DNA from 3 places in the Micromonospora sp. DT227 genome. Region 3 is predicted to be linked to each of the others. Evidence: riboswitches for the same ligand, from Rfam matches in the RefSeq annotation. Region 3 holds a riboswitch; each other region holds the start of a gene.
The links. A riboswitch is a leader RNA that binds a small molecule or an ion and turns the genes downstream of it on or off. The one in region 3 is predicted to bind cyclic di-AMP.

Region 1 (10,148 bases), on a different contig from region 3:
CCGAACTGCGGGCCGGTAACCACCGGTTCGTCACCGGCGTGCCGCAGCATCCGAACCAGGACGCCGGGCACCGGGCCGCGGTCGCCGAGGGCCAGCACCCGTTCGCGGTGATCGTCGGCTGCTCCGACTCCCGGCTCGCCGCCGAGATCATCTTCGACCGCGGTCTCGGCGACCTCTTCGTGGTGCGTACCGCCGGGCACACCGCCGGCCCCGAGGTGCTCGGCAGCGTCGAGTACGCGGTGACCGTGCTCGGCACGCCGCTCGTGGTGGTGCTCGGCCACGACTCGTGCGGCGCGGTCCAGGCGGCCCGCGAGGCGGTCCGCACCGGCTCCGCGCCGGCCGGGCACCTGGGCGCGGTGGTGGACGCCGTGTCGCCCAGCCTGCTCCGGGCCGCCCGGCAGGAGGTCACCGACCTCGACGGCATCATCGACATCCACATCGCGCAGACCGTGGAGACGCTGCTGGCCCGCTCGACGGTGCTCGCCGAGCGGGTGGCCGCCGGAGCGTGCGCGGTGGCCGGCATGTCGTACCGGCTCAGCGGCGGCGAGGTGCGGACGGTGGCGCAGTCCTCGGCCCCGGTGCCCGCGCCGGCTGCACCGGTGGACCCGGCGCTCGCCGGCTGACCACCCCCGGACACACAGAAGGGGCCGCCCGGAGGCGGCCCCTTCTCGCGTACGCGTCAGAGCAGTGACATGTGCACGTGGTCGGTGTGGTTCGAGGGGCCGCTGTAGGAACTCCAGCCGGTCGCCGGGAACCAGATCTGCCGGTTCCAGATCACGTAGTAGATGCCCAACCGGTCGGCGTTACGGATGAGGAAGGCGGCCACCTCGTTGCCGTACCGGCGGGTGTCGTTGTTGTGCCACGGCGAGAAGCCGCTGTTCTGCAACGACCAGTCGCACGCCTTGCCCTTGGGGTGCTCCCACGGCCCGCCGGGGCGGTAGCAGCCCACGAAGCGGTTGAAGCCGGCGCGCTTGACCTCCTTGTACGCGTGCAGCGTGCGCGGCGTGACGCAGCCGGAGGTGGTCGGGTCGTTCTCGCTGCACGACTCGGACTTCCACCCGCCGTCGGCGGTGCGGCCGGGGCCGATCTTGGCAACCGGCGAGGTGGCCGAGACCAGGCCACCGGTGAAGTCCAGCCCGCCGACCAGCTTCAGCGCCTTCTGCGCCTCGACCTTCTCGCGGGCCATCGCGTTCGTCTGCTTCTCCTGCTCGCGCACCTCGGCGTCGAGCGCGATCTTGGCCTGTTCGGCGCGCGTCTTCACCGCGTTGATGGCGGCGAGCCGCTGCCCGTTGAACAGGTTGAGTTCGTCCAGGGCGCTGGCCCGGCGGACGAACGAGTCGGGCGAGTCGCTCTCCAGCAGCATCGCCATCGCACCGACCCGACCGGTGCGGTAGGACTGCGCGGCGATCTCGGTGACCTGCGGGCTGAGCGCGTCGAGCTCGTTCTGCGCCGCCTTCACCTCGAGCGCGAGCTGGAGCTGCCGCTTGCGCGACGTGTCCAGCTTGGACTTGGCCTGGAGGTAGGCCCGGTTGGCGGCGGTGACGGCCTCGCTGATCAGCGGTGGGTCGTCGTCCTCCGAGTGCCCCGAGGGGTTGGGGGCGGCGGTGTGCGGGGCCGCCGACGCCGGGGTTGGCCCGACCAGCACGGCGAGCGCGGCGAGCACGGCCACCACGGGTGTCAAGCAGCGGCGCAGGGGTGCCGTCACAGTGTTCCCTTCCGTCGGCCGCCGACCGGGTTAGCTGACGGGTTCGGGACGGAAGCGGCCCCTACCGCTGACGCGGATTCACCCCATGTACCTGGTTCCCCGGCTCGCCCGGAGGCGATTGGGCGGCGGCACCGCAGGCGCCGGTGCGCGCCTTCGGCGGTGACCGGCAGCGAGGTTACCCGAGATGTCGACCGGGGATCTACGCCCGGAAGCCGACCAATCGCGAGAATTCGACATTGCCCAGCGTGACCAGCATCGCGTTTCCCGCGCGCCGTCACGCTGCGGAGTGTCACCATGCGACATCCGTACTTCCCCGGCGGCCGGGCCACCGTTCGGCCGGCGTCCCGCCGAGCGCCTCCAGCGCTTCGCCGCGGGCCGCCGGGGGGCGGTCCGGCGGTGGCGGCGACGCCTCGGCCGCCGGCCCGCGCCGCCCGGCGGTGGCCACGACCGCGGCCAGCGCGGTGGTGAGCGGTACGGCGGCGATCAGACCGAGCGTCGCCACCGCGCTGCGGACGATCTCCTGGGCCAGGAACTCGCTGGTGAGGATCTCGCTCACCGGGCGGGAGTCGGCCACCAGCAGGAGCAGCAGCGGCAGCGAGGCGCCCGCGTACGCCAGCACGATGGTGTTGACAGTGGACGCGATGTGCGCACGGCCCACCCGGGTGGCCGCCCGGTAGAGCTGCCGCCGGGACAGGTCGGGGTTGGCGTGCGCCAGCTCGGTGACGGTGGCCGCCTGGGTGACCGTGACGTCGTCCAGCACGCCCAGCGAGCCGATGATGATGCCGGCCAGCAGCAGCCCGTGCAGGTCCACGCCGCCCTGGAACATGGAGAGCGTGGTGGCGTCCTCGCTGCCGAAGCCGGTCAGGTGGGTGGCGGCGGTGGCGAGCGTGCCCAGCACGCCGGTGACCACCAGGCTGCCGAGCGTGCCGAGCACCGCGACCGACGTCTGCGCGGTGATCCCGTGGGTCAGGTAGAGCACCACGAACATGATCAGCGCGGCGCCGACGATCGCCACCGGCAGCGGGGACCGGCCGGCGCCGATGCCGGGCAGCACGAAGCCGAGCAGGATGGCGAAGCTCGCCACCAGCCCGCCCAACGCGGCCAGCCCGCGCCAGCGCCCGAACGCCACGATCGCGGCGGCGAAGAGCGCCACCAGCCAGATCAACGGCGTGGCGCGCTGGTGCTCGGCGATGTTGTACGCCTTCACCGACGGGTCGGCCGGGTCGGTCAGCTCGACCAGGATCACCTCGTCGCCGACCTCGACGCGTGGTGCGCCGGGCCCGTCCGGGATCGGCGTCTCGACCTGCCGGCCGGCGTCCGGGCCCTGCTCCGCGGCGACCGTCACGGTGCCGCACCGGCCGCCGCCGCCCTCGGGGGCCTCCGGCGTGGGCGGGCAGGGCTCGGTCACCACCCGGGTCACCGTGCCGTGGTGGCGTGGCACGTTCTCGGCTTCGGCCGGCTCCGGGCCGCCGCCCCGGGGCCAGAGCACCAGCGCCGCGAGCACGGTGAGCACGAAGAGCGGCACCACGGTCGCGAGCAGGAGCCGGCGTACGCCCGGCGGCGCGGCGAGGGCGGGACGGGTGTGGTCGGCGCCCACGCTGGCTCTCCCTACGAATCGCGGCGCACCGATTCACCGGCCCGGTCGTCCACCCGGCCGGCGCGGACGCGTCCTGCCCACGCCCGTGCTTGCCGCCCGGATCATGGTAGCCACCCCACCTGCGCGATCTTGCAGTTGTGGCCCTGGCAAACGGCGCCAACAGGGCGCTTCGAGGGCCGCAACTGCAAGATCGGCGGGGCGGGGCGGGGCGGGGGGCGGGGGTGGGTCAGCCGCGTTTCATGAGGCGGCCTACGGCGGCCATCATTTCGGTTGCCATCTCGTCGGCTCGGCCCTCGGCGGCGCCCTCGTGCATGCAGTGCCGGGCGTGGCCGTCGAGCAGGCCCAGCGCGACCTTGTCCAGCGCGGCCTGGATGGCGGAGATCTGGGTCAGCACGTCGATGCAGTAACGGTCGTCCTCGACCATCTTCTCGATGCCCCGGACCTGCCCCTCGATGCGGCGGAGCCGCGCGAGCAGTTGGTCCTTGCTGGCGGTGTAGCCCCGGACCGGGGTGGACGGCGTGGTCATGCGTCGAGGATACCGTACCCCTCGGGGGTATGATACCGTTCGGCTTGTACCCCCAGGGGGTATCAGAACGGAGGGCGAGATGGACACCACCTACCAGGTGCGGGGCATGACCTGCGGGCACTGCGTCAACGCGGTCAGCACCGAGCTGAGCGCGCTGCCGGGCGTCACCGACGTCCAGGTCGACCTGGCCACCGGCCGGGTCACCGTCACCAGCCGGGAACCACTGGACGCGGACGCCGTGCGCGCCGCCGTCGACGAGGCCGGCTACGACCTCGCCGGGGCGTGACGGGTCCGCGGACCCGCAGAACCGAGGAGGCACCATGAACACGGCGACGAAGCTGAGTGGCTTCGCGCTCGGCCTCGCGGCGATGTTCACCGGGGCGTACGGGATCGGTCACGTGGCCGGTCCCGCCGCCCCGGCCGCCGAGACCCGACACGAGACCACCGACACCGACCACGGAGCCGCCGGCCACGGCGACGAGAGCGCCGGCGACGCGCACCTGCCCGGCGGCCTGCTGGTCTCCGAGCGGGGCTACACGCTCCAGCCGGTGACCGCCCCGGCCGGCGAGTTCGCGTTCCGGATCACCGGCCCGGACGGCGCACCGGTCACCCGCTACGACGTGGCGCACGACAAGCGCATGCACCTGATCGTCGCCCGCCGCGACCTGTCCGGCTTCCGGCACGTGCACCCGGAACTGGCCGCCGACGGGACCTGGCGGGTCGCCTCGCCGCTCGCCGGGCCCGGTGTCTGGCGGGCGTTCGCCGACTTCACGCCGACCGGCGGCGAGTCGCTGACGCTCGGCGTCGACGTCACCGTCCCCGGCCCGCTGGCCGCCCGGCCGCTGCCGGCGCCGGCCACCACCGCCACGGTCGACGGCTACACGGTCACGCTCACCGGCACGCCGGAGCCCGGCCGCACCAGCCGGCTCACGCTCACCGTCAGCCGGGCCGGTCGCCCGGTCACCGACCTCCAGCCCTACCTCGGCGCGTACGGGCACCTGGTGGCGCTGCGTCAGGGCGACCTGGCCTACCTGCACGTGCACCCGGAGGGCACGCCCGACGACGGGCGCACGCCCGCCGGGCCGGCGGTCACGTTCGCGGCCGAGGTGCCGTCCGCCGGGGCGTACCGTCTCTACCTGGACTTCCGCCACGGCGACACGGTGCACACCGCCGAGTTCACCGTCCTGGCCGGCGATCAGCCCACGCCGGCATCCACCACCGCATCGACCCCGGACGCCGGACACGGCACGCCGGGGCACGGGCACAGTTGACCGGGGAGGTGTCGCGATGACCACCACGGGAAAGACGCTGCCGACCGCGCCGAACCTGATCGAACTCGCGATCGGCGGCATGACCTGCGCGTCCTGCGCCGCCCGGATCGAGAAGAAGCTCAACCGGATGGACGGCGTCGAGGCCACGGTGAACTACGCCACCGAGAAGGCCACCGTCCGGTACGCCGACGACATCGCGCCGGCCGACCTGATCGCCACCGTGGAGAAGACCGGCTACACGGCCGAGGTGCCGCCGCCGCCCGCCCGCGCCGGGGAGGTCACGGCCGCCGAGCCGGTCGACGAGCTGCGCGTGGCGCGTACCCGGCTGTGGGTGTCCGCCGTGCTGACGCTGCCGGTGATCGTGCTGGCGATGGTGCCGGCCTGGCAGTTCGACTACTGGCAGTGGGCCTCGCTCACGCTGGCCGCGCCGGTGGTGGTCTGGGGCGGGCTGCCGTTCCACCGGGCCGCGCTGGTCAACCTGCGGCACGGCGCGGCGACCATGGACACGCTGGTCTCGCTCGGCACGCTGGCCGCGTTCGGCTGGTCGCTCTGGGCGCTCTTCCTCGGCGACGCCGGGATGCCCGGGATGACGCACCCGTTCCGGTTCGACATCACCCGCGGCGACGGCGCCGGCAACATCTACCTGGAGGCCGCCGCCGGGGTGACCGTCTTCATCCTGGCCGGGCGCTACTTCGAGGCCCGCGCCAAGCGCACCGCCGGCTCCGCGCTGCGGGCCCTGCTGGAGCTGGGCGCGAAGGACGTGGCCGTGCTGCGCGGCGGGCAGGAGGTCCGGATCCCGGTCGACCAGCTCGCGGTCGCCGACCGGTTCGTGGTCCGGCCCGGCGAGAAGGTCGCCACCGACGGCGTGGTCGAGGAGGGCACCTCGGCGGTCGACGCCAGCATGCTCACCGGCGAGTCGGTGCCGGTCGAGGTCGGGCCGGGCGACGCCGTGGTGGGCGCCACCGTCAACGCCGGCGGCCGGCTGGTGGTCCGGGCCACCCGGATCGGCGGCGACACCCAGCTCGCCCAGATGGCCCGGCTGGTGGAACAGGCGCAGACCGGCAAGGCGGCGGTGCAGCGCCTCGCCGACCGGATCTCCGGCGTGTTCGTGCCGATCGTGATCGCCCTGGCCGCCGGCACGCTGGGCTGGTGGCTCGGCACCGGCGCCGGGCCCACCGCCGCGTTCACCGCCGCCGTGGCCGTGCTGATCATCGCGTGCCCGTGCGCGCTCGGCCTGGCCACCCCGACCGCGCTGCTGGTCGGCACCGGGCGCGGCGCGCAGCTCGGCGTGCTGATCAAGGGACCGGAGGTGCTGGAGTCCACCCGACGGGTGGACACCGTGGTGCTGGACAAGACCGGCACCGTCACCACCGGCCGGATGACGCTTGTCGAGGTGCTGCCCGCCGACGGCGAGGACGCCGGCGAGGTGCTCCGGCTGGCCGGCGCGCTGGAGGCGGCCTCCGAGCACCCGATCGCGCGGGCGGTCGCCGAGGGCGCGGCCGAGGCCGGTCCGACGCCCGCCGTCGTCGACTTCGCGAACGCCGAGGGGCTCGGCGTGACCGGCACGGTCGACGGCCGGAGCGTGGTGGTCGGGCGGCTCCGACTGCTGCGGGAGCGCGGTCTCGACGTACCCGAGGAGGTCGTGCGCGCCGCGACCGGCGCGGAGGCCGCCGGCCGCACGGCGGTCCTGGCCGGCTGGGACGGGCGGGCCCGGGGCGTGCTCGCGGTGGCCGACGCGGTGAGGCCGACCAGCCGGGCGGCGGTCGACCGGCTGCGCGGCCTGGGGCTCACCCCGGTGCTGCTCACCGGCGACAACGCCACCGTGGCCGGAGCGGTGGCCGCCGAGGTGGGCATCGACGAGGTGATCGCGGAGGTGCTGCCCGCCGACAAGGTGGCCGTGGTCGAGCGGCTCCAGGGCGAGGGCCGGGTGGTGGCCATGGTCGGGGACGGGGTCAACGACGCCGCCGCGCTGGCCCGCGCCGACCTCGGGCTGGCCATGGGCACCGGCACCGACGTGGCCATCGAGGCCGCCGACCTGACGCTGGTACGGGGCGACCTGCTGGCCGCGGCGGACGCCATCCGGCTCTCCCGCCGCACGTTGACGATCATCAAGGGCAACCTGTTCTGGGCGTTCGCCTACAACGTGGCCGCGCTGCCGCTGGCCGCCGCCGGGCTGCTCAACCCGATGCTCGCCGGCGCGGCGATGGCCTTCTCGTCGGTGTTCGTGGTGGCGAACAGCCTGCGGCTGCGGCGCTTTCGCCCGATCGGGTGACGCCGGGCACCGGCATGGTTGGGCGGGCGGCCGGTTGGGTAACTCGTTGTCGTCACGCAACTGTTGAGCTGGAGGTTCCGATGGGTCTCGACGACAAGATCGACAACGCTTCCCAGGACACCGCGGGCAAGGTCAAGGAGGGCATCGGCCGGGCGACCGACAACGAGCGCCTCGAGGCCGAGGGCCGCAACGACCAGGCCGGCGCCAAGCTCAAGCAGGCCGGCGAGAAGATCAAGGACGCCTTCAAGAGCTGACGTACGCTCGCACACCCCACCGGGCCGGCCTTCGGGCCGGCCCGGCGTGCTGCGTGGCGGTCAGCGCGGCACGCGGTAGCGGATGTGGGTGACGGTGGGACCCGCGACCACCCGCTCCGGCGTCAGGGTCACGTCCAGCGGTCCGTCGAAGAGCGGCGTGCCGCCGCCCAGCACGATCGGCACCACGTGCAGCCAGAGCGAGTCGAGCAGGCCCGCCGCCAGGTAGCCGCGTACCGTGCCGCCGCCACCGGCCACACACACGTCGCCGTCGCCGGCCGCCTCCCGGGCCCGCTCCAGCGCCGCCTCGGCGCCGTCGGTGACGAAATGGAACTCGGTGCCGCCGGCCATCAGCAGCGACGCCCGCGGGTGATGGGTCAGCACATACACCGGGGCACGGAACGGCGGATCGGCACCCCACCACCCGGTCCAGGCCCGGTCCCACGGCCCCTCGCCGCCGCCGAACATGCGCCGGCCCATCACGTACGCCCCGACGCCGGCGGTCATCTCCTCGACCACGTCGGCGTCGACGTTGCGTTCCCCGCCGGTGAGGGCGTGCTGCGTGCGCCAGCTCTCGGTGGCGAACGCCCACTCGTGCAGCCGCAGGCCGCCCTGCCCGAGCGGATCCTGCACGCTCTGACCCGGCGCGGCCACGTACCCGTCCAACGACATCGACAGTTGACTGGTGACCTCTCCCATGAGGGGTGGACCCGCCGGGCCGGCGGAACTCATCGCTCGGCGGCCAGCCGCGCGGCGCGTACCTCCAGGTAACGCCGCTCGGGCAGGCTGGTGGTGGCCCGGGCGGCGGCCAGGTAGGCGGTCCGGGCGTCCGCCCGGTCGCCTGCCAGTTCGAGCAGGTGGGCGCGGACGGCGGCGAGGCGGTGGTGGCCGGCGGTCCGGTCGTCGGCGTGCAGCGGGGCGAGCAGCGCCAAGCCGGCCCGGGGGCCGTCCACCATGGCCACCGCGACGGCCTGGTTGAGCGTGACCATCGGGTTGGGCGCGAGCCGGGCCAGCACCCGGTAGAGCGCCACGATCTGCGGCCAGTCCGTGGTCGCGGCGGTGGGCGCCTCCGCGTGCACCGCGGCGATGGCGGCCTGCACCTGGTACGGGCCGGGCGCCGACCAGGTCAACGCGTCGGTCACCAGCGCGATCCCCTCCGCCACGGCAGCGGTGTCCCAGCGGGTGCGGTCCTGCTCGGCCAGCGGCACCAGCTCCCCGTCCGGTCCGGTCCGGGCGGCCCGGTGCGCGTCGGTGAGCAGCATCAGCGCCAGCAGCCCGGCCACCTCGCCCTGGTCCGGCAGCAGCCGGTGCAGCTCCCGGGCCAGCCGGATCGCCTCCCCGGTCAGCTCGGCCCGGTGCAGCGCCTCCCCGCTGGACGCGGTGTAGCCCTCGTTGAAGATCAGATAGAGCACGCGCAGCACCGCGCCCAGCCGTTCGTCCCGGTCGGCGCCCGACGGGAGCGTGAAGCGTGCCCCGGCCGCCTCGATCCGCTGCTTGGCGCGGCGGATCCGCTGGCTCATGGTCGCTTCCGGCACCAGGTACGCCCGCGCGATCTCGGCGGTGCTCAACCCGCCCACCGCGCGCAGCGTGAGCGCCACCTGGGCGTTGACCGGCAACGCCGGGTGGCAGCAGAGAAACAGCAGCCGCAACGTGTCGTCCCGGCTCGGCGGCTCCTCGTCGGCGGGCGGGGCGACCGCCGCGTACGCCGGCTGCCGGACCGCCACCGCGACCTCGCGCGCCCGGCGGGCGTGTTCGCTGCGCCACTCGTCGGTGAGTCGGCGGGTGGCCACGGTGACCAGCCAGGCGCGGGGATGCTCCGGCACGCCCTGCGCCGGCCACCCGGTGGCGGCGGCGAGCAGCGCCTCCTGGACCGCGTCCTCGCAGGCGTAGAACTGGCCGTGCCGGCGGACGAGCACGCCGAGGACCTGCGGCGCGAGTGTCCGCAGCAGGTCCTCGACCGCCCGGGAGGTCACATCTCCGTCCCGGCCTGCTCCATCACCGCGCGCACCTCCAGCACGCCGAAGCCGAGCCGCACGTCCGGCCAGCTCGCGGCGATCTCGACGGCCCGCTCCGGCGTCTCGCAGTCGACCGTCAGATAGCCGGCGAACTGCTCCTTGCTCTCCACGAACGGGCCGTCGGTGATCTCCGTGCCGCCGCCCGCCGGGCGTACGGTCCGGGTCTGCGACGGGTCGGCCAGCGCCTCCCCGCCGACCAGCTCACCGGACTCGGTCAGCGCCTTCATGATCTCGCCGACCTCGCCGAAGATCGCGGTGCGCTCCGCCTCGGTCAGCTCGTCGGCGAAACCGGGCCGGTTCCAGATCAGCAGCATGTACTTCACGGTCCACTCCTCGGGTACGGGCCACCGTCGGTGGCGCCTCACGGACGGGTCGGAGCCGACCGACCCGATCCGACACGGGGGAGACGCCATGTCGGGTGCGTCTGACGTCGCTCCCGTTACCACAAACGCACCCGAACCTCGCAGGCCTCGCGTGCCAGGTGAGGACGGGTCAGCGTGGGCCGGGTAGG
Region 2 (10,148 bases), on a different contig from region 3:
CACGCGGTGCGGGTGCTGCACACCGACGGGGAGACCCCGGAGCGCCGCGCCGAGCTGGGCCAGGCGCTCGGCTACTGGGCGGCCCGCTGGCAGCCGGTCCCCGGCGCCGGCCCGCTCACCGGGCACGCCGACGTCGTGGCGGCGCTGGCCGGGGTGCCCCGGATCGCGGACCGCAGCGGCGGCATCCGGGAGCGGCTGGGCCGGCTGACCGGGGAGCCCGGATGGTCGACAGCGGTCACGGCGCTGCGTCCGCCGGCCGACCCGGACCGGGCGGCCCGCACGCTCACCGAGGTGGTGCACCGCGCCGCGCTGGACTACCTGCGGTTCGGGCACGGCGAGCCGGTGATGCTGGTGCACGCGGTCACCGCGCCGACCGCGGTGCTGCGTACCCTGCCGGCCCTGGACCCGGCGCTGCGAGCGCCGAGCGTCGCCGCGGCCTGGGCCGCGACGGCGGCCGTGACCTCGGTGTACGCCGCACCCGCGCCGACCGCCGCCACTCCTGTCGACGGGCCCACCGATCCGGCCGAGGTGTTCGCCCGGGCGGCCCGACACGGCGACGAACACGTGGTGAAGCTGGCCGACGCGGCGCTGGAGGCGTACGCGGCAACAGGTGACCAGCGGGTGTTGGCCGCCCCCGCCCACGCCGGCCGTCTGATCTGACCGGTGCCGCGAAGGCGGGGCCCCCTGTTAACGCATTCTGCATAACAGGGGCCCCCTCCTAACACCTAGCCGACCCGGCGCAGCTCCGGCAGCAGCGCCGCCGCCTCGGTCAGCACCGCCTCGTCGCCGGCGTACCAACTGCTGGCCCGGGGCCAGTGCGTGATCACGTCGGTGAAGCCCAGCCGGGCCGCCCGGGCCGCCTGCTCCGCGAGGAAGTCCGCGCTGGTCAGCGAGAAGACCGGAGCCGAGTCGAGCGAGAGGTAACGGTCCAGGGTGGCCGGGTCCCGGCCGGCCTGTTCCAGCGCCCGCGTCATCCGGTCGGACAGCTCCGCCACCGTGTCCCACCAGCCCGCCAGGTCGTCACCGTCGAGGCCGGTGGTCACCCACCCCTGCCCGAACCGGGCGACCAGGCGCATCGACCGGGGACCGTTCGCGGCCAGCACGAACGGCACCCGGGGCTGCTGGACGCAGCCGGGGTTGTTGCGGGCGTCCACCGCCGCGAACCACTCCCCGCGCCAGGTCGTGCCGTCCTCGCGCAGGATCAGGTCGAGCAGCTCGGTGAACTCCGCGAACCGGTCGACCCGCTGCCGGGGCGGCAGCGTCTCGCCGCCGAGCACGGCCGAGTCGAAGCCGATGCCGCCCGCGCCCAGCCCGAGCAGCACCCGCCCGCCGGACACGTCGTCCAACGCGGTCACCTGCCGGGCGAACGCCGCCGGGTGGCGGAAGTTCGGCGAGGCCACCAGCGTGCCGAGCCGGACCCGGGAGGTCACCGAGGCCGCCGCGGTCAGGGTCGTCCAGGAGTCGAACCAGGGCCCGTCGACCAGGTCACGCCAGCCCAGGTGGTCGTACGTCCAGGCGTGGTCGAAGCCCCACTCGTCCGCCTGCGCCCACCGCCGGCGCGCCTCCGACCAGCGTTGGTCCGGCAGGATCACGATGCCAATCCGCATGATCCCCAGCGTACGGCCCGGGCCGTTCCGCTACGTCGTCACCAGATCGGCCACCACACAGGCGATGTTGTCCGGCGCGCCCGCCGCGTACGCCAGCTCGACCAGGCGCCCGACGGCGGTCTCCGGGTCGTCCGCCCCGGCCAGCGCGGCGTGCAGCGCGCCCGGGTCGACCACCGCGGCGAGGCCGTCCGAGCAGAGCAGGTAGCGGTCACCGGGCAGCGCGGTCCGCAGCGCCAGGTCCGCCTCCACCTCGCCGCCCGCGCCCAGCGCCCGGGCCAGCAGCGCCCGCTGCGGGTGCGCCCCGGCCTCGGCCGGCGTGAGCCGCCCCTGGTCGACGAGCGTCTGCACGTACGTGTGGTCCTGGGTGAGCCGGGACAGCTCGCCGCCCCGCAGCAGGTAGGCCCGGGTGTCCCCGACGTGCACCAGCGCGAGCCGGGTGCCCCGCCGGACGATCGCGGTGAGCGTGCTGGCCGGCCGGTCCGCGTCGGTGGCCTGCGCGCGTACCGCCCGGTCGGCCCGGCTCACCGCGTCGCCCAGCGCGGCGAGCAGGTCGCCCGCCGGCGCGTCGGCCGCCGCCAACGGCCGCAGCGCGTCCACCGCCGCCGCGCTGGCGGTCGACCCGCCCGGACCGCGTACGCCGTCGGCGACCGCGAGCAGCGTGTCGCTGGCGTACGCGATGTCCTCGTTGGAGTCGCGGACCGTGCCGGTCTCGCAGCGCGCCGCGTACCGGAAGGTGTGTTCGGACATGGTGGTGCCCCTCTCGGTGAGCTGGTCGACGAGGAGTGCGACGGCCCGGCCACGGGCCACGGTGTCCGCGCTGACCCGCCGCCACCAGGCGTCCAGCGCCTCGGCGGCGGCCGGCGGCGGCAGCGCGCAGACGGCCCGGATCTCGGCCAACGGCATGCCGGCCCGGCGCAGCGCGGCGATCAGCCGCGCCCGGTCGAGCTGCTCCGGCGCGTAGTAGCGGTAACCGGAGTGCGGATCCACGGCGGCCGGCGGCAGCAGCCCGCAGTCGTCGTAGACGCGCAGCGCCTTGGCGGTCAGTCCGGCCGCGCGGGCGAACGCCCCGATGGTCAGCAGCCGCACGTCGCTCTCCTCCTCGCGCCGGCCCGGGTGGGCCGGCCCGGACCACGTTGCGGCTTGCCGCAGGGGACGGGTCAAGAGGGCGCGGCGACCCTGTCGGCCATCGCGCTCGTGCCGCGCCGCGAGCCGCATCCGCTGACGCTCAGCCCTGGTTGAGTTTGGCCAGCATCCGGCCCAGGTGCGGCTCGACCGTGCCGGCCGGCGCGTCGCCCACCTCGGCCGGCGTCCACCAGCGGACGCCCCGGAACTCGACCGGGTCGGGGGTGAACCGCTGCTCGCGGTGGGCGTCCAACACGTACCAGAGGCTGACGTCGGTGTGCCGCTGCGCAGGCGGGCCGACCGTCTCGGTGACGGTGAGGAACGCCGGTCGCTCGCCGAACGGCGGTGCGAAGACCGCTGGTACGCCCAGCTCCTCCCGCAGCTCGCGGCGCACGGTGTGCACGGGGTGCTCGCCCGGCTCGACGTGGCCGCCGCTGGGCAGCCACCTGCCGGCGTTGCGGTGGTCGACCAGCAGCACCGCGCCGTCGGACGGGTCGCGGAGCAGGAAGTAGGCGACCAGGTGCGGCGACGGGGTGCGCGGCTTGACCCGGCGGAAGATGTCCTCCGTGCCGGCCAGCCAGACCAACGCCGCCGCCCGGTGCCGGGCCTCCAGCTCGTCACCCGGCGTCAGCGCCTCGACCAGGGCCCGGATCTCGTCGCGCATCCCGCGATGCTGCCATCCGGGTACGACGGGCGCCGGCGACTAGCCTGGCCCGGTGCCGGAACTCGAACGACTCGCCACCCATCACGCCTACGTGCTGTACCGGTTCGAGCGGGAGAACCGGGCCTACTTCGCGCGCTACGTGCCCGACCGCGGCGACGACTACTTCGACCTGTTCGCCGACCGGCTCGCCGCCCTGCTGGACGAGCAGGACCGCGGCATCTGCCACTTCCACGTGCTGGTCGACGACGACGGTTTCGTGCTCGGGCGGTTCAACCTGGTCGACGTGGCCGACGGCAGCGCCGAGCTGGGCTACCGGGTGGCCGAACGCGCCGCCGGACGCGGCCTCGCGCAGTACGGCGTGCGGCGGGTCAGCGAACTGGCCCGCGACGGGTACGGGCTGCGCCGGCTGGTCGCCGACGCGACGCTGGCGAACCCGGCGTCGCTGGCGGTGCTCCGGCGGACCGGGTTCGTGGAGGCCGGTGCGGTGGACCTGGGTGGGGAGCCGGGGCTGCGGCACGTCCTCGACCTGCACCCGACTCCGGAGCAGCGCCCTCAGGCCGGCGGTACGCGCCCGGGGGATCAGCGGTGAGCGAGGTGTCGGTCGACATCCCGTCGCCCCTGAGCGGCTGCCTCGCCCACTGCGAGGTCGAGTGCGTCCGCCCGTGCTGGCCGAGGTGGAAGCGGGATTGGCGCGCGGGAACCGGTCCTGAGAACGCGATCCGGCCCCACGGCGGGCAGATCGCCTGTCGTCACGACTGTGCCGGAAACAGCTTCCAGTGCCCCTCGGTGACGACCTCGACGCTGCCGTCGATCACCGTGATGGCTGTTGAATCGTCGATCGCGTATGCCGGACCCGACATGCCGGCGGCCCACTTCTCGGCCTCGGCCATGGTGTTCTCCGGCAGGTTCGGGTGATCCAGGTGCGGGAAGATCGAGAAGTCGACCACGCCCAACGCCTCGTCGGTCCCGCCGGGCGGGGTCCACGCGACGAATTCGGCCCCGACCCGGGGGGCCATCACCATGCTGCCGGCGCTCGCCCCCACCCAGACCGCATCCAGCGACGGCAGCAGTTCCGCCAACCCGGACTGCCGCATCCAGTGGCTCAGATACAGCGCGTCCCCGCCGCCCACCAGCAGGGCGTCCGCCTCCCGGACCCAGGGCACCCAGCGATCTTCCCCGACGCTGGGCAACGCGGTCAGCTCCAGCACCCCCAACGACTTCCACCCCAACTCGCACATCGGTATGACGGATTGACCGGTGATGAAGCGCCACGCCCCGGCGGGACCGCCCATGGCGTATCCGGCGGTCGGAATGCAGAGGGCGTTGGCGTCGGCAATCGGTTTGCCCAGGAGGTCGACCAGCTCGTCCTGAATGCTGGCGTTCTTGATGCCCGCGGACGTGAGAAGGAGCTTCAAGATCATCCCCCGATGGATCTTCGTCAGTCTCCGGAGAATAGTCCCCTGACCGCGAGTTCGGCGTCCGTCGGCCGCCGCAACGTCGAAGGCCCCGGCGGGACTGTCGTCCTCACCAGGGCCTCGATCGTGGAGCGGGTGACGGGAATCGAACCCGCACTGTCAGCTTGGGAAGCTGATGTTCTGCCATTGAACTACACCCGCGAGCGGCACCACTGTACCTGAGGTCACCACCCCCGTGCACCCAGGTACCCCCGCCCCGCGAGGGCCAGCCAAGTTGATCAAGGATGTTGCACGCCGGCAACATATGGTCGTTCTCAAATCCCTCGATGGGATGTAACGTCTGCCACACGTTTCCGACTCGGCGTGACACACCCCCTGGCACGCCGTCAGAAAGAGGTGGGCCCATGGGACTCCGTCCCAACCTGCTGACCCGGCGTACCGCCGGTGTCGCGACGTCGACCCTCGCGCTGCTGCTCAGCACCGCCGCCGTCGGCGTCGTCCCCGCTGCTTCGGCCTTCTCGGCCGCCCCGGCCGGCGTGTGCGCCGAGCCGGCCGACGCCCACGCCCGTGTCGCCAAGGGTGGCCACGCCAAGCTCGACCCGAACCACCTGACCGCCAAGCAGGTTCGCGACCGTGAGGCCGACCTCGCCGCCGCGCAGCGCGAGCGGGCCAACTTCCGGACCGGCGCCGTCGCCCCGCTGGCGACCGTGACCATCCCGGTCGTCGTGCACGTCATCCAGGAGAACAGCACCCGCGCCGGCGGCAACATCCCGGACTCGCTGATCACCCAGCAGATCAGCGTGCTCAACCAGGCGTACGCGGGCTCGACCGGTGGCGCGGCCACCGCGTTCAGCTTCCAGCTCACGAAGATCAACCGGGTGACCAACACGTCGTGGTACCCGATCGTGCAGGGCTCCTCGGCGGAGCGGTCGATGAAGACCTCGCTGCGCACTGGCGGCAAGAACACGCTGAACATGTACCTCGGTGAGCTCAGCGACGGCCTGCTGGGCTGGGCGACCTTCCCGAAGCGGACGCTGGACAAGATGGACGGCGTGGTCGTGCTCAACGAGTCGCTGCCCGGCGGCTCGGCGACCAACTACAACCAGGGCGACACCGGCACCCACGAGATCGGCCACTGGCTGAACCTCTACCACACCTTCCAGGGCGGCTGCTCGGGCTCGGGTGACAGCGTCTCCGACACCCCGGCCGAGGCCTCCCCGGCGTACGAGTGCCCCACCGGTCGGGACACCTGCTCCACGACCGGCAAGGACCCGATCACCAACTTCATGGACTACACCTACGACTCCTGCATGTACCAGTTCACCGCCGGCCAGGCGAGCCGCATGCTGACCGCGTGGAACGCCTACCGCGCGGCCTGATCGCCACCGCACCACGTACCGGTGCCGGCCCCGTCTGCGGACGGGGCCGGCACCGTCGTTTTCCGGGCCCGGTCAGGCGGCCGGCCGGCGGGTGTCGAAGCCGTGCCGACCACGGCGGCCGTCCGGGACGAGCACGTCACGTCGGGCCGCGGCCGGGGATGGTGACGCCGGGGTGGCGGACACGGGTGCGACCTCCCCCGGGTCCAGCCAGAGCCGCATCTCCGGGCGGCCGGCACCGATCTGGGTGACCGGGTCACGGCGGGTCAGCATCGCCACGTCGACGGAGAACTCGAACAGGCGCCAGTCACCCTGCGGCGCCGCCCGGCCGATCCGGGTCAGCCGGTCCACCGTCACCGGATCGGTCACCGGAACGGCGCGACCAGCCAGGTAGGCCTCGTCGTCGCTCTCCTCCGGCGGGAAGGAGTGCAACGCGTAACGGCCGTCGCGTTCGAGGTCGCGGCGCTTCGGCGAGTCGATGACGAAGCACCAGAGACCGTCGTCGGTGATCAGCGGCGAGACCGGGTGCACCCGTGGGCCGCCGTCGGCGCGGACCGTGGCGAGGTAGCCGAAGCCCGGCCCGTACTGCTGCATCAGAAGGCGGATCTCGGCCGCGAGTCGGGGCTCGTCGGCGGCGAATTCGGACCAGGAAGCCATGCCGACAGTCTATCGAACACGTGTACGAAGAAGTAGTCCGACACGCTGGTCACCACCGTCTGTCGCTAGAGTGTTCCGATGCTGCTCTCCGACCGCGACCTGGTCTCCGAGATCAAGGCGGGCACGCTCGCGCTGGAGCCCTTCGAGCCCACGCTGGTGCAGCCGTCCAGCATCGACGTACGCCTGGACCGGCTGTTCCGGGTCTTCAACAACCATCTCTACACCCACATCGACCCGTCGGTGCAGCAGGACGACCTGACGTCGATGGTGGAGGTTCCCGAGGGGCAGCCGTTCGTGCTGCACCCGGGCGAGTTCGTGCTCGCCTCCACGCTGGAGGTGATCTCACTGGGCGAGGAGCTGGCGGGCCGGCTGGAGGGCAAGTCGTCGCTGGGGCGGCTCGGTCTGCTCACCCACTCCACGGCCGGCTTCATCGACCCGGGCTTCTCCGGCCACGTCACGCTGGAGCTGTCCAACGTGGCGAATCTGCCGATCACGCTCTGGCCGGGCATGAAGATCGGCCAGCTCTGCATCTTCCGGCTCTCGTCGCCGGCCGAGCACCCGTACGGCTCGGCCGTCTACGGCTCGCGCTACCAGGGTCAGCGCGGCCCGACGCCGAGCCGGTCCTGGCAGAGCTGGCGCACCTGGCCGACCCGCTGACGCCGAGCGTGGTTGTTAAGAGGGGCCCCCTGTTATGCGGAATGCGTTAACCGGGGGCCCCTCCTTACACCTCAGCCGGGGCGGCCGTAGCTGTTGATGTCGCCGTCGTCGACGCGCTTCATGGTGATGGGCTTGCCGGACTGGGAGGCGTGCACCACCCAGCCGTCCCCGACGTACATGCCCACGTGGTGCAGGTCGCCGTAGTAGAAGACCAGGTCACCGGCGCGCAGCTCGGCGCGGCTGACCCGCTTCGTCACGTCGTGCTGCTGGCGGGCGTTGTGCGGCAGCGAGACCCCGGCCTTCGCCCAGGCGGCCATGGTCAGGCCCGAGCAGTCGAAGTGGTCCGGGCCGGCCGCGCCCCACACGTAGATCTTGCCGATCTGGGCGCAGGCGAACTTGACCGCCACCCCGGCCGCGCCGCCCGGGTATCCGGCGGGACAGGGGGCCGGGCGCAGCGGGCCGCCGCCACCGTTGCCGTACACCTTGAGCCGCAGCTTCTGGAGCTTGGCGATCTCGGCGTCGATCTGCTTCTTCTTCGCCGCGAGCTGGGCCTCGGTGCGGCTCAGGTCGGCGACCATCGCGTCCAGCGGCTTCTTCTTCGCGGCCAGCTCGTCGCGCAACGCGGCGATGTCGCGGACCTGCTCCTGCTGGTGGTGCGCGAAGCGGTCGAGCATTTCCAGGCCGGCGACCAGCTCACTCGGCGAACGGCTGCCCAGCAGCGCGTTGACGGTGGAGAGGTTGTCGCCCTTGTACGCGTCGGCGGCGAGCCCGCCGACCTGGCCGAGCGCGGCGTCCACCCGGGCCTGGAGCGGGGCGATCTGCTTGCCGAGCGCGTCGGCCTGCTTGCGGCGCACCGCGAGCTGCCCGCGGACGGCGTTGACCTGTTCGATGACGGGTTCGAGCTTGTTCCAGTCGCGGTCGATCTGGGCCTCGATCTCGGCGACCGAGGGTTCCGCGTGCGCCGCCGTCGCGCCACCGGTCAGGACGACCGCGGCGCCGACCAGGGCGGCGAGTGTGGTGGTGAAGCGGGACCAGCGGAAACGCGGCACGGCGGCGGACCGGTCGACCGACCGGCTCGACGTCGGCCGCGGGGCATGGTGGGCCACCGGGCGTCCGTACTCCTTCTGCCTGACCGCCTACCGGGTTAGCTGACGGGTTCGGGCGGGAAGGGAAGCGCCCTACCGCAGTGGCTGCGGATTCACCCCAGGTACCTGGGTCCCCGGTTCGCCCGTGGGCGACTCGGCGGTGTCGTGCCGTCACCGACCGGGTTGGACGGTGAAACATGCGGCCGACGATTTGACCAGAGTAAGGATTCCCGTTATCGATCCGCAACCCGAACGGCCGTGACACTCCGTACCGGATGCGCCACCCGAACGCGAATGAAGATTTCTTTCATGTCGGATTACTGCCCGGAAAGGTATTGACCCTTGTGGGTGGGCGGAGTGAGGGTGGAACGCAGTGACCCCCATCCCTGTCCAGGAGGTTCGATGCACCTCTCAGCCCCGCCGTCGAGCAGACGGATCCTGCTCGCCGCCGCCGTGGCGACGGCCACCGCGCTGGCCACCACCGGCCCGGTGAGCGCCGCGCCGCAGGCCAGCCGGCCCACCGGCGACCGCCAGCAGCAGTACGCTGCCGCGGCGGCCGAGTACGGCGTACCGCAGAACGTGCTGCTCGGTGTCTCCTACCTGGAGTCGAGGTGGGACACCCACCCGGGCCAGCCCAGCACCAGCGGCGGCTACGGCCCGATGCACCTGACCGACGCCACGCACGTCCTGGCCACGCCGGGCAGCGCGCACGTCGACGAGGACGAGGACCCGCGCGGCGACGACGCCCGCCCGCTCCGGCTCGACCCGGCCACCGCCGCCGCGCCGACCCGGGAGACGCCGCTGCCGGCCGCCTCGCTCCAGACGCTCGACGCCGCCGCCACGCTCACCGGGCTGGACGCGCAGACGCTGCGCACCGACCCGGCGGCGAACATCCGCGGTGGCGCGGCGCTGCTGGCGTCGTACCAGAAGGCACTGGGTGGGCCGGTCGGCGCCGGCAGCGACGTCGCGGCCTGGTACGGCGCGGTGGCCCGCTACTCCGGCGCGGACACGTCCGACGCGGCGGCGGCCTTCGCCGACGAGGTCTACGACCAGCTCGGCCAGGGCGCGGCCCGGACCACCGACGACGGGCAGCGGGTCACGCTGGCCGCCACCACCGCCGCCGAGCCGGACCGGTCCGGGCTGGCCCGGCTCGGACTGCGCCACGCCGCGCGGCCGGACGGGCTGGAGTGCCCGGTGCGGCTGGCCTGCGAGTGGATTCCCGCCCCCTACGAGCAGCTCAGCGCCGACCCGGGCGACTACGGCAACCACGACCTGGGCGACCGGCCGAAGCAGCAGAAAATCGAATACATCGTCATCCACGACACCGAGGGCTACTTCGCCCCCAGCGTCGACCTGGTGAAGCGTGCCGACTACCTGGGCTGGCACTACACGCTGCGGTCGGTGGACGGCTACGTCGCCCAGCACATCAAGGCCAAGGACGTCGGCTGGCACGCCGGCAACTGGTACGTCAACGCCAAGTCCATCGGCCTGGAGCACGAGGGCTTCGCCGGCCAGGGCACCTGGTACACCGAGGCGATGTACCGCAGCTCGGCCAAGCTGGTCCG
Region 3 (10,148 bases):
CCCCCGGCCACCCGGTAAGGTGCCCGGGATGACCAGCGCCCCGACCACCACCCGTGCTCCGCGTCTGCCGTCGCTGACCGGGCTGCGGTGGATCGGGGCCCTGCTGGTCTTCGGCTTCCACGCGGGCACCATGCGGATCATCGCCGAGCCGCAGTGGCAGGCGGTGATGGGCAAGGTCTTCAGCCTCGGGCTCTCCGGCGTCGAGTTCTTCTTCATCCTCAGTGGCTTCGTGCTCGTCTGGTCGTACCGGGACGGCGAGTCGGGGTGGACGTTCCTGCGCCGCCGGGCGGCCAAGATCTACCCGAACCACGTGGTGACGTTCCTGGCGGCGCTGGCCGTGGCGGCCTGGTTCGCCGACCCGGTGCTGCCGTGGGCCGCGATCGGGAACCTGTTCCTGGTCCAGGCGTGGATCCCGCTCAACGGCTACTTCTACAGCATCAACAACGTGAGCTGGTCGCTCTCCTGCGAGCTGGCCTTCTACCTGTGCCTGCCGCTGGTGGTGCCGTGGCTGCGCCGGGCGCGTACCGGCGTGCTCCGGGCCGTGCTGGTCGCCGCGCCGCTGCTCATCCTGGCGCTCTGGCCGGGGCAGCACCTGGTGCCCGAGGAGCAGCGGTGGTGGTTCACGCAGATCTTCCCGGTCACCCGCTCGTTCGAGTTCTGGATGGGGGCGGCGGCGGCCGAGCTGATGCGCCGCCACCGCTGGCGTGGCCCCGGGCTGACCACGGCCAGCCTGGCCTTCGTCGCCACCTGGGTGGCCGCCGCGCTGTGGATCCGGGCCGAGTTCTGGGCGGCGTTGCTCGCCGTCGCGTACCTGCTGGTCATCACCGCGGCGGCGGACGCCGACGTGCGGGGCCGGCGGACCCCGTGGCGGTCCCGGCCGATGCTCTGGCTCGGTGAGGTCTCGTTCGCGTTCTACCTGGTCCACGTGCTGGTCATGGTGACCGTGCTGCGGCTCACCGGGGACTGGGGGACCGGGCTGCCCGGGTGGCGGGGCCCGCTCGCGGTGCTCGGCTTCCTGCTGCTCACCCTGGCGCTCGCCGCCGTGCTGCACCGCTGGGTGGAGGAGCCGATGATGCGCCGCCTCGGCCCGTCGCGCCGGGCCCGCGGCGGTCCGGCCGCCGCCGCGCCGGCACCGGGCGTGCCCGCGCCGCGCGCGGCCGCCGACGACACCGGCGCGGCGTCCGCCGGTGAGCCGGACCCGTCGATCGAGTACGCCGGGCGGCGCCGGCCGGACTGAGCGGTCCACCCTGGTCAACGGCGTCGCGACACGCCGGGCGGCGATGCGCCGTGCCCGGATCGGCGGTAATTTGTTCCCGTGGCTCCGATCGCGCTCACCTGTCCCGTGTGGTGGGTGGCGCGCTGGGTCGCACGGATGCTGGCCAGCCTGGCCGTGGTCGTCGCCTGTTCGCTGGGCGCCGCCACGCTGCCGACCGGCGTGTCCCCGATCGCACCCGCGGCGGCCGGCCCGGTCGCCGGGTTGCGGGCCGACGCCGCCGCCGAACGGCCGAACGGCCGTGTCACCGAGCGGCAGGGCGACACTGTCGTCGAGCGGCAGGGCGACACTGTCGTCGAGCGGCAGGGCGTCCCCGTCGTCGATCGGCAGCGGAGCCGCGTCGGCGTTCCCGAGCCGCAGCCGGTGGGCGATGTCCCGCCCCCGACCGGGCGGCACCCGTTCCCGGTCGGCCAGCCGCCGGCCCCGGCCGGTCCGCGGGCCCCGCCCGCCCGCTGACCCGCCACGGGCCCGGCCCGTGACCGCGCCCACCGAACCTCACCCGCACCGCCCCTCGGCGGCCCGGCGGCGCCCGAACTCCGGCCGCGCCCCGCCTCCGACCGGCCGTGCGGAGTTACCCGCCACTGTCTCCCGTGAGGTGCCGACCATGTCGCAGACCGTTCTCCTCAATTTCCTCACCGCCGTCCCCGAGGCCGCCGCCATCTGGTCGGCGCTGACCGTGCTCGCCCTCGTCCTGCTCGCCGTGCTGGTCGCCCGACCGGAACGCGACGGCGCGGGTGAGCCGGCACCCGAACCGGTCGACGCGGAGGTGCTCCACCGCGCCGACCTGGCCCGGTACGCCGACGAGGTGGCGGTGGCCGCCGCCGGGGCCGCGCAGACCGCCCGTCGCCGTCGCGAGCAGTGGCTGGCCGCCCAGAGCGAGGCCGACCGGGCCTGGACCGCCTACGACGAGGCGGACGCCGCCGCCCGCCGCCTGGCCGGCGCCGGCGCGCTGCCCGCCCCGCACACCCCCCGCACCCCCGCCGAGTACGCGGCGCGCGAACGCTGGCTGCACCACGCCGCCATGACGGCGCACTGGCGGGGGGAGTTGACCGCCCGCCAGCTCGCCGACGTGCTGGCCCGCCGCAACGGGTGGGACCCGCGCCGGCACCCGGCCGAGCAGGAGATCGTGCTGGCCCGGACCGTCCGCGACGGGCGGCGGGCCGGCTGGGAGACGGCCGCCGAGCGGGAACGCCTGGCGTGGCGGGACGCCGAACTGGCCGCCGAGGCGGCCCGGACGCTCGCCGCCGAGGCGTACGCGGCGGCCACGGCGCTGCGGCCGGTGCCCACGTCCCGCGTCTCGACGGTGAGCCGCGTCCCGGTCCCGTCGGCGGTGCGGGGGGCCCGGTGGCGTCCGGCCCGCGTCGGCTGAGCGGCCCCGGGAAGCACGTCGACCGAATCGTTACCCGAAACCGGTGAGGCCGGTCACCGGTGCCGACCGCCGGCGACCGGCCGGATCGATGGCCCCTGCTGCGCCCGCTGCCCGATTCTCCGTCGGTCGGATGTCCGCTTCCTGCCGCACGGCGCCGACGTGGCCGCTTGTCCCATTGAGGGAGGTCGGTGACCGGCTGTTCCGAATCCGTAGTCGTCGAGGACGTTTAAGCAGGTGAGAGCGCTTGGCAGGGCGTGTACCCGCCGGTAGTGTCGGCGCGTCCGGTGCGGTTCCCGATCGCAGATGGCGACGCCGCGCCGACCCGCCTAATCGTGCATACGAACCGGGGACCCAACGCAACACCGGGGTGAATCCGCGAGCCCACGGCCGCGGTAGGGCGTACTTCCCGCCCGAATCCGTCAGCTAACCCGGTCGGCGGCCACGGAAGGAGTTCCATTCCCGTGCCCACCACCCCCCGAACGTCTCCCCGCCTCCACGGCCCCGGGGTGCCGGCGCTCGCCTGACGCGACGCGCTTCCGACCCCGTCCCGCCCGGCATCCGGGCGACTTCCCGCGGCCGTCCCGCCCGCCAGCGCGTGTGAGTTCCTCCACGCGCGGGGTCGGCTCGTGCCGCCCACCCCGTGGAGGAAACCCGTGAAGTACCACCTGAAGCGCCACCTGCGTCGCCTCGCGACCGAGCGTCCGTACCAGATCATCGCCGGTTCGGCGGCGGCCCTCGTGCTGGCCGGCGGCACCGGCGCCGCGCTGACCGCCACCGACGACGCGCCGACCCGGCAGGAGAACACCGCCGCGGTGGCGGAACTCGGCTCCCGCCTCGGCGACACCGCCAGCCGCAGCGAGGCGCGCCTCGCCGTCCCGTCGCCGAGCGCCTCGCCGAGCGCGTCGTCCAGCGCGTCGCCCCGCCGCTCGCCCAGCACCTCGCCCACGGCCTCGCCGTCGGCGAAGGTCGCCGACCCGGACACCACCCGCAAGGCCACGCCGAAGCCGCCGTCGAGCAAGGTGCTCGACTACGACTACCAGGCGCAGACCACCTACTACTACTGTGGCCCGGCCGCGGTGCGGAACGCGCTCAGCGCCGCCGGCATCGAGCGCAGCCAGGACACGCTCGCCGTCGCGCTCGGTACCACCGAGATGGGCACCAACTCGGCCGAGGACACCACCCGGGTGCTCAACCAGCAGGTCAAGGGCGACCCGTACCGGACCCGCACGATCCCCGGCACGGCCACCAAGGCGCAGATCGACCGGCTCCAGGCCGACGTGGTCAACGCGGTCCGCAACGGCCGGGCGGTGGTCTCGAACATCGTCGGGGACGCCACCGACACCAACGGCGGCTGGCACTCGTTCCCGGGCGGCCACTACATCGCCGTGGTCGGCTACCAGAACGACGGCCGGACCGTACGGATCGCCGACTCGGCCGACCCGTCGCTGCCGTCGTACTGGATCAGCACCATCGACCTGGCGAACTGGATGGCCACGCGCGGCTACTCCGCCTGAGGAGTACGCGTCGAAGGCCGGCACCCCGTGCGGGGTGCCGGCCTTCGCGCTGTCTCAGCTGTTCCAGTGCTTGCCGACGAGGTCGGTGGCCTGCTTCTCCCACTGCGCGTACGCGTCCGGGTAGGCGGACACCTGCACGGTCTGCGCGGCCTTGGTCACCGGCATGTCCTGCCAGCCGTCAACCTGCTTCAACCCCTTCAGGAAGGCGAGGGTCGAGTACTCGGGGTCGGTGATCTGCTCCGGGGTGCCCCAGCCCGAGGACGGGCGCTGCTGGAACAGGCCCAGCGAGTCGTGGTCATTGCGGTCGCCGAGGTGGCCCAGGTTCTCCAGCTTCGACTCCTGCAACGCCGTCGCGATCGAAACCACCGCAGCCCGCTCCGGCAGGCCGGCCTTCTTCGTCGCGGCGATGATCGCCTTGACGTTGGCGGTCTGCTCGTCGTTCAGGCTGATCGTGGACTGCTCACCCTGCACGCTGGCGACCGCAACCGGCTTCGCGGCCGTGGCGGCGTGCGCGGACTCGACGTGACCGGCGATCGGACCGGCGAACACACCACCGGTGAAAGCCAGACCAGCAATACCCAGAACGCTCTTACGCAGCATCGTGTTCATGAGGGGGCTCCATTCGGGGGTCAACGCACCGGGGGGTGCGGGCACCGTCAGGCGCTCAAGAAGAATGGCTGCTCGCGGGGCGGGGGCCTCGTCGCGGCGCCGGGAGTGTGTGTAACGACCGGGGTCCCACCGTCATTCCCAGGGGCTGGCGGGCGCTTGCCTTCCTCGGCCGTGCACCCGTCTACAACGCCGCGACCCCGTCGACGATTCCGCCGCCAGCATGCCGCCCATCACCGCCGAACCGGACAACCCACCCAGTGAGGCCCTGGAACGCTGTGCATGTCGGTGCGGACAGTCAGTGCTCCAGAGCCTGCGAACTTGATGGCGTGGACGGGTCAGGACGGCGACCCGTCCACGCCATCAAGTTTGTAGCGCTGCGAGCGCAGGCAACGTCCGGCTGCCCGACGCGTCGACACCGCCGAGGGCAATCACCGCGTTCCATTCGCCCGGGCGGTGCCGGCATGCGTGGTCTCGCGCGGGGTGTCTGTGCGGTGGCAGACTGCGGCGTATGGGCGATACGACGGGGACCCGCCACCTGGTGCTCCTGCACGGCATGGGCGCCACCGGCGAGGTGTGGTTGCCCTGGGCGCCGCTGCTGGAGCGTCGCTGGCAGGGGCGTTGGCTCGCCCCCGACCTGGCCGGCCACGGCTGGTCACCGCCGTTGCCGGGGGCCGGGTACTCGTTCGCGGCCCTGGCGCAGCGCGTGGCGGACGGGCTCGACGCGCTCCGGCTCGGCCCGCACGACCGGCTGGTGCTGCTCGGGCACTCGCTCGGTGGCGTGGTGGCGCTGTCGCTCGCCGCGCGGCAGCGGGGCCTGCCGGTCGACGCGGTGGTCGGGCTGGGCATCAAGGTGGTCTGGTCACCGGCCGAACTGGCCAAGGCGGACGAGTTGGCGGCCCGGCCGGTGACCTGGTTCGCCACCCGGGACGAGGCGGCCCGCCGCTACCTGCGGGTCTCCGGGCTGGCCGGCCTGTTCGCCCCCGGCCACCCGGTGGTCGACGCGGGGCTGCGGCGGGAGGACGGCCGCGGGCACCGGAGCCACCCCGGCGGCGACGAGCGGGGCGGTGGACGGTGGCGGCTGGCCATGGATCCGGCCGCGTTCGCGGTGGGTGAGCCCGACATGCCCGCCCTGCTGGCCGCCGCCGACGCGCCGGTGCTGCTGGCGCGCGGCGAGACGGATCCGATGGTGACGGACGCGCAGCTCACGGCGTGCGGCGTGCCGGTGGCCACCCTGCCCGGGTTGGGCCACCATGCCCACGTCGAGGACCCGGCTGCGGTGCTCGCCCTGCTCGACCCCTATCTCTAGGCCGGACGCGGCGCCGGGACGGCCCAGTCCGGTTCCAGCTCGCGGCGGGCGGCGGTGAGGAACGCCTCGGCGTAGCCGTCGGCGGGGAAGTCGCCCAGGTAGCGGGTCCGGGCCGTCCAGCGCTCGGGGGCCTTCGGGTCGGTGTCGAGCAGCGCGGTGAGCACGTCGTCCACGTTGGACATGTCGCGGCGCAGCACGTAGCCGGAGGCCGCGAGCGGGAACCGCTCGACGAAGTGCGCACCGTCGGCGCCGGTGTCGGTGACCGCGTACGGCTTGCCGGAGTAGAGCCAGTCGGAGATGACCCCGGAGACGTCGGAGACCAGCGCGTCGGCGCGGTTGACGCACTCGGTGAGCGTCAGCTCCCGGGCCGCCGCCGCGCCCCACAGGTGCGGCCGGCCGGTCTTCGCCTTGTCGGCGGCGAGCAGTTCGGTGAGCCGGGCGAGCTGTCGCGCCGAGGCCGGGTTCCGGTCGGTGTACGGGTGGGCGCGCAGGATCACCGCCGCGCCGCGGTCGATCAGCCGGCGGATCAGCGTCTCGGCCACCGGCAGCGAACAGTAGTTGGCGTCGGCGTGGTGCCCGGTCCAGGTCGGGGTGTAGAGGACGGTCGGGTGCGCCGACGCCGGCCTCGGCTCCCCGCGTACCTCGATGGCCTCGACCTGGGGGCGGCCGACCACGACGAACTTCTCGGCGGGGATCTCCACGCCGGCGCGGGCGTACCTGTCGATCGCGGCCTGGCCGGCCACGAAGATCTTGTCGAAGATCGCCGACACCGGGTTGGCGCTGGGCGCCTTGTCGCTGTCGCCGTGGTGCAACTGCACGTGGGTGAGCTGGTGGAACCGGATCACGTGGGCGTTCTTCGCGCCGTGGTTGACGTAGAACGCCGCCCGCAGGCTGGGCACCAGCGCCTCGTCGAGCGCCTTCAGGGTGGGGCAGAGGACCACCGGCGCGCGGGTGGCGGCGGCCACGGTGGACAGGAACTCCGGCTCGCGCACCACCACCAGGAACGGCCGGCCGATCCGCTCCAGGTAGGGCAGCCACATGGTGACCTGGTACTCCGACCCGGGCGGGGCGGAGAAGTGCAGCACGAACTCCGGCTGCTGCCGACGCAGCGCCCGGCCGACCGGACCGCCCCCGGCCGGCGGCCGGAACCGGCGCCGGGCGAGGTCGAACGCGATCGCGGCGCAGCCGGCGCCGACCAGCAGCGTGGCGGCCAGCGGCAGCCAGGCCGGCAGCGGCCACGCGGCGGCGAGCGCCACAAGGGCGAGCAGCACCAGCAGGGCGTCGCCGAGCCGAGCGGCGACCAGCGGCGTCCAGGAGCGGACCGGCAGGTTCGCCGCCCGGATCTCCAGCGCGCCGGCCTGCCGCAGCGGGCCGACCAGCAGCACCAGGCCGAGCAGGACCAGCGCGGTGGCGGCCAGCGCCGGATCGAACCCGTCGTCGGCCCGGCGGGCGTAGCCGACCAGGATCCCGGCGGCCACCAGCACCGTCTCGACGAGCCCGTCGGCGCTGGGCCGGACCCGGCGCTCCCAGGCGGCGGCGGCCAGCGCGGCGACCGCCAGCGCCAGGCCGGCGCCGGTGGCGCCGGTGAGCGCCACGACGAGGAACGCCAGCACCGCCAGCCCGCTGGTCAGTACCCGGGCGAGCAGCTTCCGGACCAGGTCACCACGCATCTGCACGTCCCTCGGGTCAGGCGCGGGTGGACAGTTCGGACCGCTGCGCGCCGGGCTGCGCCGGCACGTCGGCCACCGGCTCGCCGGGTGCCCGGCGGACGTCGACCACCTGACCGGTCAGTTCGGAGATCAGCACGTCCAGGGAGGCCTGGGCGACCGCCTCGGAGGCGAGCAGCGTGTGCTCCGGCTCCTCGCCGAACGCCTTGGTCCGCATCGGGGTGGCGGTGCGTTCCGGGTTGACGCAGTTGACCCGTACGCCGAACTCCGCCCACTCGTCGGCGAGCGCCTGGGTGAGGTTGACCAGCGCGGCCTTGGTGGCCGAGTAGAGCGCGTACCGGGCCCGGCCCCGGGTGTAGGAGCTGGACGTGTAGAGCAGCAACTGCCCCTTGGTCTGCTGGAGGTACGGCAGCGACTGGCGGGCGATGGTGACCGGGCCGACGAAGTTGACGTGCAGGAGCCGGTCCATCGTCTCGTCGTCCATCTCGGCGAGCGCGCCCTTCTCCAGGATGCCGGCGGTGACCACCACGTGGTCGATCCGGCCGGTCGCCTCGAACGCGGTCTTCAGCGCGGCGGCCACGTCCTCGGCGCGCTCCACGTGCGTGCCGGTGCTGGACCGGCTGAACGGGAAGACCTGGGCGCCGTAGCGGCGGGCCAGCTCGGTGAGGTCGTGCCCGATGCCGTAGCTGCCGCCGAAGACCACGATGGTCCGGCCGGTCAGCTCCTCGGCGTAGCCGCGGTGGCTGAGCCGGGGCGCCTGGGCGGCGGCGAGTTGGAACAGCTTGTCGGCCAGGTGCACGTCCACCGGGTGGGTGACCTTGATGTTCTCGTCCGAGCCGTCGATCACCTTGATCGGCGTGCCGGGCAGGTAGCGCAGCACCACACCGCAGTCGTCGGTGGCGGCGAAGTCGGGGTCGCCCTCGGCCCGCCGGTACGCCTCCCGGATGGTGCCGGAGCGGAACGCCTGCGGGGTCTGGCCGCGGCGCAGCCGGGACCGGACCGGGATGTCGGTGATGCAGTCGTCCGCGTCGACCTGGACGATCGTGTCGGCGGACGGGATGGCCACGTCGACCGCCGAGTAGCTCCAGAGCGCGTTCACACACTCGCGCACGATCCGCGCGCTGACCAGCGGGCGGACCGCGTCATGGAAGAGGATGTTGACGTCGCCCTCGCCGACCGCGTCGAGCGCGATCCGGGTGGTGTCGTTGCGCGTCTCGCCGCCCTCGATCACCTTGGTGACCTTGCGGAAGCCGGCGCCGGCGACGATCCGTTCGGCGTCCGGCACGTGGCCGGTGGCCATCAGCACGATGATCTCGTCGATCTCCGGCGCGGCCTCGAAGACGGCAAGCGTGTGCTCGATGATCGGCTTGCCGGCGATCTTCAGGAGCTGCTTCGGGATGCCCAGACCGAGGCGGGTCCCGGTGCCCCCGGCGAGGATCACGGCCACCGTACGCGTGGGGCGCCAGGGTGCCGGGCTCGCCGGCGCGGCGTCCGGTGCGGTGGTGTGGTCCTGCGTCATTGCCGTACCTCACTCTGGGTGAAGGGGATGGGTCCGGAAACCTTAACGCGTACGACGGAGCGCACCGCCCGGACCGATCCCGGGTCGGTGCGCTCCGGCGGGTTACTTCTGGTTCTCGTAGGCGTCGCAGACCTCCTGGGTGGGGCCGTCCATCCGCAGGACGCCGCTCTCCAGCCAGATGGTCCGCTCGCAGGTGTCCCGGATCGAGCCGATCGAGTGGCTGACCAGGAACACGGTGCCGGCACTGTCGCGCAGCTCCCGGACCCGCTGCTCGCTGCGGACCCGGAACTTGCGGTCGCCGGTGGCCAGCGCCTCGTCGATGAGCAGCACGTCGTGCTTCTTCGCCGACGAGATCGCGAAGCGCAGCCGGGCGCCCATGCCGGAGGAGTAGGTGCGCATCGGCAGCGAGGCGAAGTCGCCGCGCTCGTTGATCCCGGAGAACTCGATGATCTCCGGGGCGATGCGCTTGACCTCCTCCGGCGGCATGCCCATGGCCAGGCAGCCGAGCACCACGTTCCGCTCGCCGGAGAGGTCGTTGAGCAGCGCGGCGTTCACGCCGAGCAGGGACGGCTGGCCCTGCGTGTAGACCGCGCCCCGGGCCGGCGGGAGCAGGCCGGCGATGGCCCGCAGCAGGGTCGACTTGCCGGAGCCGTTGCTGCCGATCAGGCCGATGGCCTCACCCTCGTACGCGGTGAAGCTCACCCCCTTGACGGCGTGCACCTCGCGGATATTCGGCGCCTTGGTGCGGGAGACGATCCGCTTGAGCGCGGAGACCGGGGTGGTGCCGCCGGCCGCGCCCTTGTGGATCCGGTAGATCACGTGCACGTCGTCCACCACCACGGTGGGGACGCGGCCCGAGTCGGTCACGGTGCCGGCGTTCACCGGCAGGGT

Region 1: another riboswitch for cyclic di-AMP. It lies ahead of ACLQ2W_RS04955 (coiled-coil domain-containing protein); the one in region 3 lies ahead of ACLQ2W_RS16530 (C39 family peptidase).
Region 2: another riboswitch for cyclic di-AMP. It lies ahead of ACLQ2W_RS02515 (NlpC/P60 family protein); the one in region 3 lies ahead of ACLQ2W_RS16530 (C39 family peptidase).

The regions. Positions count from the first base shown of each region.
Region 1 is NZ_JBNCLA010000001.1:1,001,695-1,011,842, forward strand. Features, by position in the region: gene ACLQ2W_RS04950 (carbonic anhydrase) at 1-623, shown strand, start outside; gene ACLQ2W_RS04955 (coiled-coil domain-containing protein) at 680-1,705, opposite strand; cyclic di-AMP (ydaO/yuaA leader) riboswitch at 1,710-1,840, opposite strand; gene ACLQ2W_RS04960 (YibE/F family protein) at 1,995-3,302, opposite strand; gene ACLQ2W_RS04965 (metal-sensitive transcriptional regulator) at 3,529-3,828, opposite strand; gene ACLQ2W_RS04970 (heavy-metal-associated domain-containing protein) at 3,908-4,114, shown strand; gene ACLQ2W_RS04975 (hypothetical protein) at 4,149-5,099, shown strand; gene ACLQ2W_RS04980 (heavy metal translocating P-type ATPase) at 5,116-7,371, shown strand; gene ACLQ2W_RS04985 (CsbD family protein) at 7,452-7,625, shown strand; gene ACLQ2W_RS04990 (dihydrofolate reductase family protein) at 7,686-8,321, opposite strand; gene ACLQ2W_RS04995 (RNA polymerase sigma factor) at 8,351-9,595, opposite strand; gene ACLQ2W_RS05000 (YciI family protein) at 9,592-9,951, opposite strand; gene ACLQ2W_RS05005 (DUF2786 domain-containing protein) at 10,130-10,148, opposite strand, start outside.
Region 2 is NZ_JBNCLA010000001.1:499,312-509,459, reverse strand. Features, by position in the region: gene ACLQ2W_RS02565 (questin oxidase family protein) at 1-660, shown strand, start outside; gene ACLQ2W_RS02560 (LLM class flavin-dependent oxidoreductase) at 726-1,607, opposite strand; gene ACLQ2W_RS02555 (MerR family transcriptional regulator) at 1,638-2,693, opposite strand; gene ACLQ2W_RS02550 (NUDIX hydrolase) at 2,833-3,393, opposite strand; gene ACLQ2W_RS02545 (GNAT family N-acetyltransferase) at 3,446-3,982, shown strand; gene ACLQ2W_RS02540 (Type 1 glutamine amidotransferase-like domain-containing protein) at 4,143-4,808, opposite strand; tRNA gene ACLQ2W_RS02535 (tRNA-Gly) at 4,936-5,009, opposite strand; gene ACLQ2W_RS02530 (zinc metalloprotease) at 5,213-6,187, shown strand; gene ACLQ2W_RS02525 (pyridoxamine 5'-phosphate oxidase family protein) at 6,260-6,841, opposite strand; gene dcd (dCTP deaminase) at 6,920-7,498, shown strand; gene ACLQ2W_RS02515 (NlpC/P60 family protein) at 7,570-8,604, opposite strand; cyclic di-AMP (ydaO/yuaA leader) riboswitch at 8,618-8,753, opposite strand; gene ACLQ2W_RS02510 (N-acetylmuramoyl-L-alanine amidase) at 8,986-10,148, shown strand, end outside.
Region 3 is NZ_JBNCLA010000004.1:291,565-301,712, reverse strand. Features, by position in the region: gene ACLQ2W_RS16545 (acyltransferase family protein) at 29-1,237, shown strand; gene ACLQ2W_RS16540 (hypothetical protein) at 1,316-1,729, shown strand; gene ACLQ2W_RS16535 (hypothetical protein) at 1,878-2,642, shown strand; cyclic di-AMP (ydaO/yuaA leader) riboswitch at 2,956-3,095, shown strand; gene ACLQ2W_RS16530 (C39 family peptidase) at 3,296-4,156, shown strand; gene ACLQ2W_RS16525 (hypothetical protein) at 4,211-4,765, opposite strand; gene ACLQ2W_RS16520 (alpha/beta fold hydrolase) at 5,274-6,071, shown strand; gene ACLQ2W_RS16515 (CDP-glycerol glycerophosphotransferase family protein) at 6,068-7,741, opposite strand; gene ACLQ2W_RS16510 (D-ribitol-5-phosphate cytidylyltransferase) at 7,758-9,257, opposite strand; gene ACLQ2W_RS16505 (ABC transporter ATP-binding protein) at 9,360-10,148, opposite strand, start outside.